4 regions of the Comamonas brasiliensis genome follow, and region 2 is predicted to be linked to each of the others. Evidence: predicted binding sites of a transcription regulator. Region 2 holds the regulator's gene; each other region holds the start of a gene.
What was found. The regulator LexA, encoded in region 2, represses DNA repair genes until DNA is damaged. The targets are predictions, from matches to a motif close to ACTGTATNNNNATACAGT.
Positions count from the first base shown of each region.

Region 1: the regulator LexA is predicted to act here: its motif matches at 1,946-1,963, upstream of DJFAAGMI_RS12895 (DNA topoisomerase IV subunit B).
Region 3: the regulator LexA is predicted to act here: its motif matches at 1,647-1,664, upstream of recA (recombinase RecA).
Region 4: the regulator LexA is predicted to act here: its motif matches at 2,124-2,141, upstream of imuA (translesion DNA synthesis-associated protein ImuA).

Region 1 covers NZ_JAANES010000003.1:55,310-58,514, reverse strand. The annotation lists gene DJFAAGMI_RS12905 (SDR family oxidoreductase) at 1-192, opposite strand, end outside; gene DJFAAGMI_RS25155 (hypothetical protein) at 235-366, opposite strand; gene DJFAAGMI_RS12900 (MFS transporter) at 383-1,579, opposite strand; gene DJFAAGMI_RS12895 (DNA topoisomerase IV subunit B) at 1,997-3,205, shown strand, end outside.
Region 2 covers NZ_JAANES010000006.1:82,565-85,769, reverse strand. The annotation lists gene DJFAAGMI_RS21280 (hypothetical protein) at 105-350, opposite strand; gene DJFAAGMI_RS21275 (hypothetical protein) at 380-637, shown strand; gene DJFAAGMI_RS21270 (hypothetical protein) at 773-1,165, opposite strand; gene lexA (transcriptional repressor LexA) at 1,333-2,004, opposite strand; gene DJFAAGMI_RS21260 (asparaginase) at 2,087-3,070, shown strand.
Region 3 covers NZ_JAANES010000004.1:346,120-349,324, forward strand. The annotation lists gene DJFAAGMI_RS18030 (sensor histidine kinase) at 1-193, opposite strand, end outside; gene DJFAAGMI_RS18035 (response regulator) at 305-982, opposite strand; gene DJFAAGMI_RS18040 (MarR family winged helix-turn-helix transcriptional regulator) at 1,092-1,583, opposite strand; gene recA (recombinase RecA) at 1,722-2,831, shown strand; gene recX (recombination regulator RecX) at 2,977-3,205, shown strand, end outside.
Region 4 covers NZ_JAANES010000001.1:1,113,231-1,116,435, reverse strand. The annotation lists gene DJFAAGMI_RS05020 (DNA polymerase Y subunit UmuC family protein) at 1-1,182, opposite strand, end outside; gene imuA (translesion DNA synthesis-associated protein ImuA) at 1,184-2,056, opposite strand; gene DJFAAGMI_RS05010 (HD-GYP domain-containing protein) at 2,391-3,205, opposite strand, start outside.

The sequences.
Region 1 (3,205 bases), on a different contig from region 2:
TTCGCTCACATCGGTGGGAACTTCCAGCACCTGCGCCCCCAGGGTCCGGCATTGTTCTGCCACGGCTTGCAGGTTGCCGACATTGCGCGCGGCCAGCGTCAGCTGCAGCCGGCTCTGATGGGTTTGCGCCAACTGGCGGGCCATTTCGGCGCCTATGCCGTCCGAGGCTCCGGTGATGATGATGCGGGCCATGCTCTCTCCCGGCCATGCCGCCCGGGCGGCTTGCCCAAGAGCTCAGAAGCAGGCCCAGACCTGGTCTGCCAGTGTGAGCATGAATTCCGGTTGCAGATACAGGGCAAACACCGCCAGCAGCAGCACGAGCACGGCACACCAGATGGAGATGCGTTGCCAGAGTTTGAGCTGCATGGTGGTGTCTCCGGTATCAGGCGGCGCTGGGCGTGCGGCGCACGATGGCTGCCTCGCGCACGGGCAGATTGACGACGGCGGCAAAAATGCCCAGGGCAATCGAGATGTACCAGACCATGTCGTAGTTGCCGTTGATATCGTAGAGATAGCCGCCCAGCCATACACCCAGGAAGCTGCCGATCTGGTGGCTGAAAAAGACAAAGCCGCCTAGCATGGACAGATGCTGCACGCCGAAGATCTGGGCGATGGTGGCATTGGTCAGCGGCACGGTGGACAGCCACAGAAAGCCCATGGCGGCGCAGAAGGCATAGACCGACCAGGGCGAGAGCGGGGCCAGCAAAAAGGCCACGGTGGCCACCGAACGCAGACCGTAGATGCCCGACAGCAGATAGCGCTTGGGCAGCTTCTGGCCCAGATTGCCGGCCAGATAGGTGCCGAAGATATTGAACAGACCGACCAGGGCCAGCGAATAGCTGGCCACATGGGGCTCCATGCCGAAGTCCTTCAGATAGCTGGGCATGTGCACGCCGATGAACATGACCTGGAAGCCGCAGACGAAGTAGCCCGCCATCAGCAGCAGAAAGCTGGGGTAGGTCCAGGCTTCCCTGAGCGCCTGACCAACGGTCTGCTCGCGCTTGATGGGCGTGCTGCCGCCAAAGCCCGGCTCGCGCAGGCCGAAGGCCAGGGCGGCGATCAGCAGTGCGAACAGCGCCAGTATCAGCAAGGCATTGGACCAGCCGAACTGGGCGATCAGCTTGCCTTCCACGGGCACCATGAAGAACTGGCCGAACGAGCCTGCCGCCGCGGCCACGCCCATGGCCCAGCTGCGCCGCGCCACGGGAATCTGCCGGCCCAGCACGCCGTAGATCACGGCATAGGTGGTGCCGGCCTGGGCCGCGCCGATCAGCACGCCGGCGGTCAGCAGGAACACCGTGGAACTGGGGGACAGCGCCATGCCGACCAGACCCAGGGCATAGAGGACGGAGCCGCCGATCAGCACCTTGAAGGCACCGATGCGGTCGGCCAGCATGCCGACGAAGATGCCCAGGATGCCCCAGGACAGGTTCTGCACGGCAATGGCCAGGGAGAAGTTCTCGCGTGTCCAGCCCATGTCCTGGGTGATGGGCTGCAGCCAGAGCCCGAAGCCGTGGCGTATGCCCATGGAGAGCGTGACGATGGCGCCACCGCACAGAAGAATCTGCGCCATGGACATGGGGGCTGGAGTTGTCTTTGTTGTCATGCCGTGCGTGCGAAAAAAGGCCTGGGGTGCGGTCAGCACACCACTGTAACCAAAGCCGCTGCTTCGCGCCGGCACAGCTCGTCACATGTGCGCCAGCCTGTGCTGCCAGAATGCGGGAGCGGCGCCGGGCCCTGCTCGCCTGCAGCAAGTCGCGATCCATAAAAAGTGAGCGCCTTGCGCACGGACTGCAATAAAAAATGATGTAAATCTATCTGAAACTGTTGAATAGTATGCGGTAAAAGCTATCTTTTTAAGAGTCGTTGCAGCGGGCAAGATGTGCTGAAAACACGTTGCCAAGACAGATGTTCGGGCTTTGTGCAAGAGTATTGGGAGTAAACAACTGTGAATTTATCCAGCTCTCATCCGGAGAGGCCACTACAATCCGCCCCCATGGCAGTCAAACCGTCCAACGAATATTCCGAAGGCTCGATCCGCGTTCTCAAGGGTCTGGAGCCTGTCAAACAGCGTCCCGGCATGTATACGCGCACCGACAACCCCCTGCACATCCTGCAGGAGGTGATCGACAACGCGGCCGACGAGGCGCTTGCCGGCTACGGCAAGAAAATCAAGTTCACCATGCACGCCGACGGCTCCTACAGCGTGGAGGACGACGGGCGCGGCATTCCCTTCGGTCTGCACCCCGAGGAGAAGGCGCCCGTGGTGGAACTGGTCTTCACGCGCTTGCACGCGGGCGGCAAGTTCGACAAGGGCAATGGCGGCGCCTACAGCTTCTCGGGCGGTCTGCACGGCGTGGGCGTTTCGGTGACGAATGCGCTGGCCACGCGTCTGGAGGTGCAGGTGCACCGCGACGGCCAGGTGGCCACGCTGGTGTTCTCGGGCGGCGATGTGATCGAGCCGCTCAAGGTGCGCCCTCTGCAGGCCGGCGAGCGCAAGCAGGGCACGACGGTACGTGCCTGGCCCGATGCCAAATACTTCGAATCCTCGGCCCTGCCCATGGGCGAGCTGGTGCATCTGCTGCGCAGCAAGGCAGTGCTCATGCCCGGCGTGGCCGTCTCGCTGATCAACGAAAAGTCGCGTGACACCCAGAGCTGGCAGTTCAAGGGCGGTCTGCGCGACTATCTGGCGCAGAGCCTGCATGGCGAGCCTGTCATCCCCCTGTTCGAGGGCGAGGGCTTTGCCGACAAGAACAACGACAGCTTTGCCGAAGGCGAGGGCGCGGCCTGGTGCGTGGCCTTCACCGAAGACGGCGCGCCGCTGCGCGAAAGCTATGTCAACCTGATTCCCACCACGGCGGGCGGCACGCATGACAGCGGCCTGCGCGACGGCCTGTTCCAGGCCGTCAAGGCCTTCATCGACATGCACTCGCTGCTGCCCAAGGGCGTCAAGCTCATGCCCGACGACGTGTTTGCGCGCGCCAGCTATGTGCTCAATGCCAAGGTGCTGGACCCGCAGTTTCAGGGCCAGATCAAGGAGCGCCTGAACTCGCGCGACGCCGTGCGTCTGGTCTCGGGCTTTGTGCGCCCGGCTCTGGAGCTGTGGCTCAACGAGCATGTGGACTGGGGCAAGAAGCTGGCCGAGATCGCCATCAAGGCCGCCCAGACCCGCCAGAAGGCCGGCCAGAAGGTGGAAAAGCGCAAG
Region 2 (3,205 bases):
TTATTCCAATATTTCAGGCTGCGCAATGTTCAGAACCTTGTCTGGAGCAGGGCGATGAACGGAGGGAAATTCTGCCCAGGTCAAGGCAACGGTGTCGTGCTGGCTTACTCCTCCGGTGAAGCAGGAACGCGATTGAGGATCTCGCCGGTGGCTTCCATCTCGAACTGCTGCGGATTGAGCCAGTTGACCTTCTGGTGATCGGAGGTTTCGAAGTAAATGGAAGACGGGCGTATGGAGACGCCATGCGGCATGTCGACTTCGTCAAAACTCTGATAGACCAGAATCAGACGCAGGTTGCCGTTGGCGTCTTTGGCCTGTATGTGCTGCAAGAGCTTGCGGTAGGCACTCATAGGACGCCCTCGTTGACATGTGTGTATGAATGTTTCCACTGTCGAGAAGGGGCCGCAATACCCTGATCCGGGTACTGCGATGGCGGATATTCGCGCCTGACAAGGAGTTGTGCCGTTTGCGGGCTGCTGCAAAAGGCGTTTCTGCAGGCAGGAGCAGCCTGAACGTCCGGCAAAAAATTTACATGGCGATCCAGATCGTTTTGCGCCGACGAAATGAAGTTTTTCGTCGCGGTACTGGCGGCAGTGGCATCTCGCGCCATCTGCCGATCAACGGGGCAGAAACTTGAGAGGACGCCTGCGGCCTACAGCGAATCAGCCAGTCAGGCGGGCGGGCGTATGGAAGCCTTGCTGCATCAGCTGCAGGTCTGTCGCGAATCGCGCTTGTGCCGCATGAGCGCAGTGATCCCAAGCCCGTCGTGCTTTCAGGCTTGCCGGGTTGCCTGCTCATTGAGAACCATGCGTTCCAGCGCGGCGCAGACATCGGCCATGCGCCCGGAGATCAGCAGGCATTCGGGTTGCTTGCGTGGTTCACGCTGAACGATTTTGAGCAGCCGTGCAGAGGAGGGCTGCGCCGCCTCGGCGGCGATGGGCGAGGTGGTGGCCAAGGTCCGAGGATGAAGCACGCGGCTGCCAAGGCGGCTGCGGCCGCGATTGGCACGCATGACCGGAATGCTGATTTGTGCTGCCTTGGGGCGATGAGCCTTGCAGGAGGCGGTCTCCGTGGCAGCTGTGCTCGTGTCACCAGGAGGATGCAAGGACGATAGGCTTTTCGGTGTCCGGCGAGTCAAAGACTGCAGTGATGTGGCGAATCCCATTTGACAACTCCTCTTGATGACCTTGCGGCATGGATAAGGGCAGGATTGCGTACTTCCGGCAAAGCTCCGCCCAGGGCGAAGCTCAGCAGCTTCGCGCCTACCACCTGGGCTCGAGAGGGAAAGAGGCTTGATGCACCTCCGGGAGGTGCCGACAGGCCGTCTGGCCGCTACATGAACATGCTGTTGCGGATCAGGCCAACGGCCAGGCCTTCGATGGCGAATGGCTCTTCAGGCGAGACGTGAATGATCTTGTAGTCGGGGTTTTCGGGCAGCAGCTCGATGCCCTGCGGCGTACGCTTGAAGCGCTTGACGGTGACGTCGTCACCGAGGCGGGCCACCACAATCTGGCCGTTGCGCGCTTCATGCGTGGCCTGTACCGCCAGCAGGTCGCCGTCCATGATGCCGGCGTCACGCATGGACATGCCGCGCACCTTGAGCAGGTAGTCGGGCTTGGCGGCAAACAGGCTGGGCTCGACCGAATAGCTTTGATCGATATGTTCCTGGGCCAGAATAGGCGAGCCGGCTGCGACGCGGCCGACCAGGGGCAGCACCAGCGGAGCCAGGGCCGTGAGCGGCAGCGCAAAGCTGGCACCGCGTGCTGCATTGATGGTGCGCACGGTGTCGGCGCGCAGGCGAATGCCGCGCGATGTGCCGCTGACCAGATCGATGACGCCCTTGCGGGCCAGCGCCTGCAAATGCTCTTCTGCAGCATTGGCTGATTTGAAGCCAAAGGTGCTGGCAATCTCGGCCCGGGTAGGGGGCGCACCCGTGCGAGCGATGGTGGACTGGATGAGGTCCAGAATCTGCTGCTGGCGGGGAGTGAGCTTGGGGTGGTCCATGGGCATTCCTTGATCGATCGATGATGAATACTGTGTGTTCATCCAGTACCTGTATTTTTAATCAGTTTAAAGAGGACTGCAAGTGGAACGTGACAAAAAAATCGTCATCCTGGGCACGGGCGGCACGATTGCCGGTGTCGCCGAGCAGGCCGGCACCAGCGTGGGCTACCGCGCGGCCCAGCTGGGCGTGGCTCAGCTGCTGCAGGCCGTGCCGGACCTGGAGCGCGTTGCTGCTGCGTCGCTGCATACGGAGCAACTGGCGCAGCTGGACAGCAAGGATATGGATCACGCCACCTGGCATGCGCTCGCGCTGCGCTGTGCCGAGCTGCTCGCGCGTGGTGATGTGAGCGGCATCGTGATCACCCACGGCACCGACACCCTGGAGGAAACCGCCTGGTTTCTGCAATGCGTTCTGCGTCCGGCAAAGCCCGTGGTGCTGACCTGTGCCATGCGCCCGGCCACAGCCATCTCCGCCGACGGCCCGGGCAATCTGCGTGATGCCGTGGCCTGCGCAGCCGATGCACAGACCGCTGGCCGGGGCGTGCTGGCGGTGGTGGCGGGCAGGGTGTTCAACGCCCGCCAGGTGCGCAAGGTGCATCCTTACCGTGTGGATGCCTTTGATGGCAGTGGCACCGGCCCGCAGGGCTGGGTGGAAGAGGGGCGGGTGCGCTGGGCAACGGGTGGGCTGCCGAGGGCAGCTGCGGCTGGCTTGCCTGCAATCGCTTTACCGCCCTCAGGTCAATGGCCTCAGGTGGAGTTGCTGCACAGCCATGCGGGCTGCAACAGTGCCGTGGCGTTGGCGGTGATGCAGGCTTGGCATGCGGCAGGCGTGCGTGCCGTGGTAGTGGTGGGCACCGGCAATGGCACGGTCCATCAGGCATTGGGGGCAGCCCTGGACTGGGCGCAGGTGCAGGGCATGGTTTTGTGCATCACGACCCGGTGCGAAGAGGGGCCGGTGGTGCAGGCTCAGGGAACGCAGGACGACCATGTGAGCAGTCTGCCTGCGGCCAAAGCCAGAATCAGCCTGATGCTGGAGCTGATGGGCTGGCCTCGCGCACTGGGTTGATGCTATTATTTTGAGAGCTTCTATCCTAAGTGCAACCTGGAATCTATGATGTTTTTTATCTAAAAACTAATGATTGTGAGCGCGGATAGCTATGAATATTGATGGCAGCAGCTCCACCTCGGTGCAGTTTGCCCG
Region 3 (3,205 bases), on a different contig from region 2:
GCTGCACGATGACCAGCTGGGCCAGGGCCTGGGCGTTGTACTCCAGCGCGCGATCGAAGGGCTTGTTGGCCAGGCCCTGGGCTACCAGCCAGGTCAGCGCCAGGCTCACGGGCCAGAGCAGCAGCAGCGGCGTGAGCATCCAGTCGAGGATCTCGCCAAAGAGGGATCGCTGCTCACGCTGAAAAATTTTCATGCTTGTAAAACTGGCGTATTCCAACTCAGGGATGGCCAGCAAGGGCCGCCCCGCAGCAAAGGCCATCGTCCCCCTCGGGGGGAAGCGGCGGGGCCGCCTAGGCGCAGCCGCTCAGGGGGGGGCTATCTTTTCCAGGCAGTAGCCTAGGCCACGCACGGTGGCGATGCGGATCGGCCCTTTCTCGATCTTCTTGCGCAGCCGGTGGATATAGACCTCGATGGCATTGTTGCTCACCTCCTCGCCCCATTCGCACAGGCGCTCCACCAGCTGGTCCTTGCTGACCAGACGGCCTGCGCGCTGCAGCAGCACCTCGAGCAGACCCAGCTCGCGCGCCGACAGCTCGACCATCTTGCCGTCGATGGTGGCGACCCGGCCGGTCTGGTCATAGACCAGCGGGCCGTGCTTGATGGTGGAGCTGGCGCCGCCCATGCCGCGACGCGTGAGGGCGCGTACGCGCGCTTCCAGTTCGGACAGCGCAAACGGCTTGGCCATGTAATCGTCGGCACCGTAGTCCAGGCCTTGCACCCGCTCCTCGATGGAGTCGGCGGCCGTGAGAATCAGCACCGGCAGCGCGTCGCCGCGCCCGCGCAGGCGCTTGAGCACTTCCAGGCCATGCACCTTGGGCAGGCCCAGATCGAGAATCAGCAAATCGAATTCGCTGCTGGTCAGCAAGGCGGTATCGGCCTCGCTGCCGTTGGCCACATGGCTGACGACGGCGCCCGAGCTGCGCAGTGTGCGCAGCAGGCCGTCTGCCAGCACCTGGTCGTCTTCGGCAATCAGTATGCGCATGGGAGTCTCCTGCTTGTTATGTGTGCCTGTTTGCACTTTTGCTGCCATTGTAGGGACGGGTCATCGCCGTCCGGCGCAATTGTCGACAGGCGCTCGCAGGCGTCAGGCCTCAGTAGCCTTCGGCATAGGCTTCCAGGCCCAGCGCTACCACGGTGGCCACATCCTCGCCCACGGCCTCGCGGAACTCGGCCTCGGCCTGGCTCACGGCGTCGTGAAAAGCCCGCAGCCAGACCAGACCCGCATCGGTGAAGCGCACGCGCTTGGCGCGCGCATCGTGGGGGTCGATCGCGCGCGTGACCAGGCCCCAGGCCTCGCATTGCGTCACCAGGTCGGCCATGGCCTGTTTGCTCATGCCGGCCTTGTCGGCCAGATCGGTGAGCCGGTCGCCGGCCAGGGACAGATGGCGCGTGATGTGGATATGGGCTGCCCCCACCTTGTCGCGCGCCGCCAGGTTGGACAGGGCCAGCGGCACCTCCACATCGCGTGCCATGAGCTGCAGCACGCGTGCATCGAAGCGGCGCATGGCATGGCCGAGCAGGCGGCCCAGATGGGTCTGGCGCCAGGCATCTTCGGCGGGAGTGACAGGTGCAATTTCGGACATGGGCAAATAGTAAGGCAAACTGACTAAATATTCGAACACACAGCCGATACAAGCTCATAAACTACTGTTCAAGCATCCAGCCTGAATGTAAAGACAGGGCTGGCCACAGACAATCATTCACCTACTTCGGAGCCTGATATGAACGCCATCGCCAAGACCAACGACGCCAACAGCGAAAAAGCCAAAGCCCTGGCAGCCGCCCTGGCCCAGATCGAAAAGCAGTTCGGCAAGGGCACCATCATGAAGCTCGGCGAAGGTGAAGCCATTGAAGACATCCAGGTCGTCTCCACCGGCTCCCTGGGCCTGGATATCGCACTGGGCGTGGGCGGTCTGCCGCGTGGCCGCGTGATTGAAATCTACGGTCCAGAATCCTCGGGCAAGACCACGCTGACGCTGCAGGTCATTGCCGAGATGCAAAAGCAGGGCGGCACCTGCGCCTTCATCGACGCCGAACATGCGCTGGACACCAGCTATGCCCAGAAGCTGGGTGTGAACCTCAGCGACGTGCTGATCAGCCAGCCCGACACCGGCGAACAGGCCCTGGAGATCTGCGACAGCCTGGTGCGCTCGGGTGCCGTGGACCTGATCGTCATCGACTCGGTGGCCGCACTGACGCCCAAGGCCGAAATCGAAGGCGAGATGGGCGATGCCCTGCCCGGCCTGCAGGCCCGCCTGATGAGCCAGGCCCTGCGCAAGCTGACGGCCACCATCAAGAAGACCAACTGCATGGTCATCTTCATCAACCAGATCCGCATGAAGATCGGCGTGATGTTCGGTTCGCCCGAGACCACCACCGGCGGCAATGCGCTGAAGTTCTATGCCTCCGTGCGTCTGGATATCCGCCGCACCGGCACCATCAAGAAGGGCGATGAGGCCATCGGCAACGAAACCAAGGTCAAGGTCGTGAAGAACAAGGTCTCGCCTCCCTTCAAGACGGCCGAGTTCGACATCCTGTTTGGCGAAGGCATCAGCCGCGAAGGCGAGATTCTGGACATGGGCGTGAACGCCAAGATCCTGGAAAAAAGCGGTGCCTGGTATGCCTACAACGGCGAAAAAATCGGCCAGGGCCGCGACAACTCACGTGAGTTCCTGCGCGAGAACCCCGCGCTGGCCATCGAGATCGAAAACAAGGTGCGCGATAGCCTGGGCATCAAGCTGCTGCCTGTGGACGGGGCTTCCGCCGCCGAAGCCAAGCCTGCCAAGGGCGGCAAGGGCAAGGTGGACAAGGACGGGGTGATCGAGGCCTGAGCCTCCTGAACGACCAGGTCGCTTTCCCTTGTCGAATGCCTGGCATCGGCAGGGACTGAAATTCCCGCTGCAGGGCGGCGGGGCCAAAAGTTAGCCATCTTTGCGCAGGCGGTCTCTGCGCATTTTTTATGGGAGAGATCCGAGCATGAGCTTTGCCAAGCTCTCACTCAAGGGCCGCGCCCTGAAGCTGCTGGCGCAGCGCGAGCATTCGCGGCTGGAGCTGCAGCGCAAGCTCGCTGCACATGTGGAGGAGGGTGATGATCTGAATGCCGTTCTCGACGAGCTGGAGCAGCGTGGCTTCATCAGTGTGGAGCGCGTGGTCGAGTCTGTCATGCGCAGCAAGGCCAGCCGTTATGGTGCAGCGCGTCTGGTGC
Region 4 (3,205 bases), on a different contig from region 2:
TTGACGGCCGCGATGCGTGCCTTGCTGCCTGAGCTGCGCTCCTGCTCCAGCCTGGGTCGCGTCTCTTGCAGCAGGATTCTTGCTCGGCAGCAGAGGCGCAGCAGCTTGCCAGCGCTGCATGCGCTCGGGGCGGTGGTCGGCCAGTGGCTGCACCATCTGCACGGCCTCCTCCCCCCAGCGGGCGCTCAGGCGTTCCACCCATTCATGCCAGGCAAGACTGTCCGACGGGCTCTGGCCCTGGGCGGCAGGCAGGCAGCTCAGCGGCTCGGCCGCCCAGGGAACCGTCTCCAGTGCCTGCAACTCCAGCATGTCCACGGGTGCGCGCCAGCGCTGCTGGCCCAGGTGCTCACGCAGCAGGCGCTGCAGATGCGCCATGCCCTGCGTGGGCTGGGCCGTGCGGATGACAAGCGATTCCCAGGCCGGCAGCTCCTGGCCGTCGATACGGCGCAGATCATGGTGCCAGCGCAATTGCAGTGCCAGCACCGCATGGTGACGGGCCTGCAGCCAGGACTGCAGCGCGCGCAACAGCGGCTGCGCGGCATGGAGCACGGCATCGGCATGGTGAGCCGGATAACCCAGATCATGGCGCAGCTCGAATTGCTGAGGCAGTTGCAACCAGTCAAGCGGCTGGGGCAGCAGACCATAGGCCTCGTCGAGCACACGCAGAGCCTTGGCTCCAATGCGGCGTGACAGCCCCGCGCGCGGCAGTGAGCGCACATCGCCCCAGCACCGGCAGCCCAGGCGCAGCAGCACGGCGCTGTGCTGCTCCAGGGCGCTCAGCGTCCATAGCGGCAGCGCATCGGCATGCGGCGATGACTCAGGCACGGACAAAGGAACAGGGACGGAGCCGCAAGGCCGGCCCTGCTGCAGCCGCAGCCGTGCCAATGCCTGCCAGGCCGTTCCGCCCTGTCCGCGCAGCGGCTGCAATGCCGCATCCCCGCCCTCTGACTCATGGAAGCCGGCCTGGCAGGCTTGCGCAAAAGCACTGTCCAGCAGCGCCAGCAAGGCATCGGTCCCGCCCCAAAGACGCTGCACCATGCTGGTCTCCATAAGCAAGGCGTCTTCGAGCAAGGCCACACGCGGCGAAAACTCCAGCGCCCACCAGCAGGCACTCTCGGGCACCGGACTTGACTCGCTCAGGCAGGCCAGAGGCCAGGCTATCCAGTGCTCTGCACTGCCCATCTCATGCCTCCGTCATCCAAGGCGAGGCCGTTGCAGGAGCGGCGGCTGTCATGCGCCCTTGCATGAGCATGGCAGCCTCCTCGCTCTGGCGCGCATGTCTTTGTGCCTGTGCCTGCAGCACGGGCTGCCAGGCCCACTGCGAAAGCGACAGCTGTATGGGGCGCTCCAGCAAAGGCCCACGGCGCTTCAGTATCTGTATCTGCAAACCCGGCACCTGCTGAGTTGCGGAGACTGTCGTGACTCTCTCCAGCCTCAACCGCAATGCGGCGGGAGAGCTGCACGGTTCGGCCTGCGACTCCTGCCATAGCCACAGAGGCCGCCCCTGCGAAGCGGCAGCCAGCTGCAAGCGGCGCAGCGTGGACGCGGGAAGTTCGGGCAACCAGGCCAGCACCGCCAGCACATCCCGGCAATGCAGCGCCTGCTCGCAGGCCCAAGCCAGATCCTGGGCACTGCGCCCCGGCTGCACCGCACACAGCCGCTTCGCGTCAATGCCGGCGGCCTGCAAGGCCGGGGCGAAGGGCAGATAGGGCGGAGCCACCAGCACCAGTTGCCCCATCCGCGTATCCCCGCGCGAAGCCGCATGCTGACGCACTCCTGCGGCCAGCGCGGGCAACAGCAAGGCCCACTCCGCATGGCAGTACGCGGGTTGCTGCAGCTGAATCAAGGCATTGCCGGGCCAGCCGCCACCGGGCAGCTCGCAATCCAGCGCCGCATGGCCACTGGGCCAGACATTTCGGCAGGCATCCAGTTGCCAGTCCGTGCCACGCCAGACACCGGGAATCTGTATGGCGGACAGATGCGGGTGGTCCGCAGCTTGCAGACCCCGCCGCGCGCCCTGCCCTGCACCAGCCTGCTGCCGGACAGGCTCCGTCATGCCTGGCTGTGAGCCAGGACGGGGCAAATATGTCTGGGACTGGGTGTGCATAGGAATATTCTCAAATACTGTACAAATATACAGCTATAAGAATTTCCGCGCAAAACAAAGCCCTAAGGCCAGCAGCAGATGCAGCCTACCCTTGTTGATCGGGCATCACGCGCTATCAAAAATACTTTTTCGAGATGCTGCCAACAGACGCGGCAAAGCACGCCGCGCTGCGGCGTGATGCACAAAACCTTGAAGAAATACCCATGTAGCGCCCGTCAATTAAGCGCCTGCAGCTATCAAACTTGAGGACAGCCGTCGCGGGCAAAACTCGCAGTCAACGCCCTCAATTGAGCGACTGCTTGTCGACATTCATGGCCGAGCTTCGGCCGGCCTGCGGCATCAGCTGGGCGCAGGCCTCGCACCACTCGGCCACGGCAACTTCCAGCGTGGAGCCGCCCTCCCCCAGCGTGGGCCAGCGGCGCTGGCAGTCGTTCATGATGGCCTGCAGCTGCCACAAGGCCTCGCGGTTGACCAGGGCCAGCTCGCTCATGCCCAGGGCGTCATCCTTGAGGTAGCTCAGCACATCCAGCTGCTGGCTGGGGTGGGAGCCCGCTTCGGCCAGCTGTTTCTGCAGTTGTGCAAGACTGGTCTCCACGAACACCGCCGCCTGCGCATCGGGCATTTGCTGCCAGTGCTCGGGAAACTCGCGCCTGAGCTCGCTCCATTTGCGCAGCGCGGCCTCCAGCGCCGCGATGCTGTGCGAGAACTCGGCCTGCAGCGGCGCCAGCGGCTTGCCGGGACTGATTTCGTCGTAGAGCAGCGGCAGAATCAGGTGCACCAGATCGGCCGGATAGCTCTTGTGGTTCATGCGCAGCATGAGCGACAGACGCTGGCCCGGCATGTCCGTGAATTTCTCGAAGAAGGCCGAGACCACTTCGGCCAGCAGCAGCACCTGCCCCATGGGCGAAATGGCGTTGCCCTTGATACCGCGCGGATAGCCGGAACCATCCATGCGCTCATGGTGCTCGAGCACGGCGATTTCCACGGCGCGCGAATACAGTTCCGTGCTGCGCACCACCAGCATGGCGGTGACGGAATGCGCGACCAGGTGCTTGCGTTCCTCGCCGCTCAGGCGGTGGTCCGGGTCGGTCCAGACCG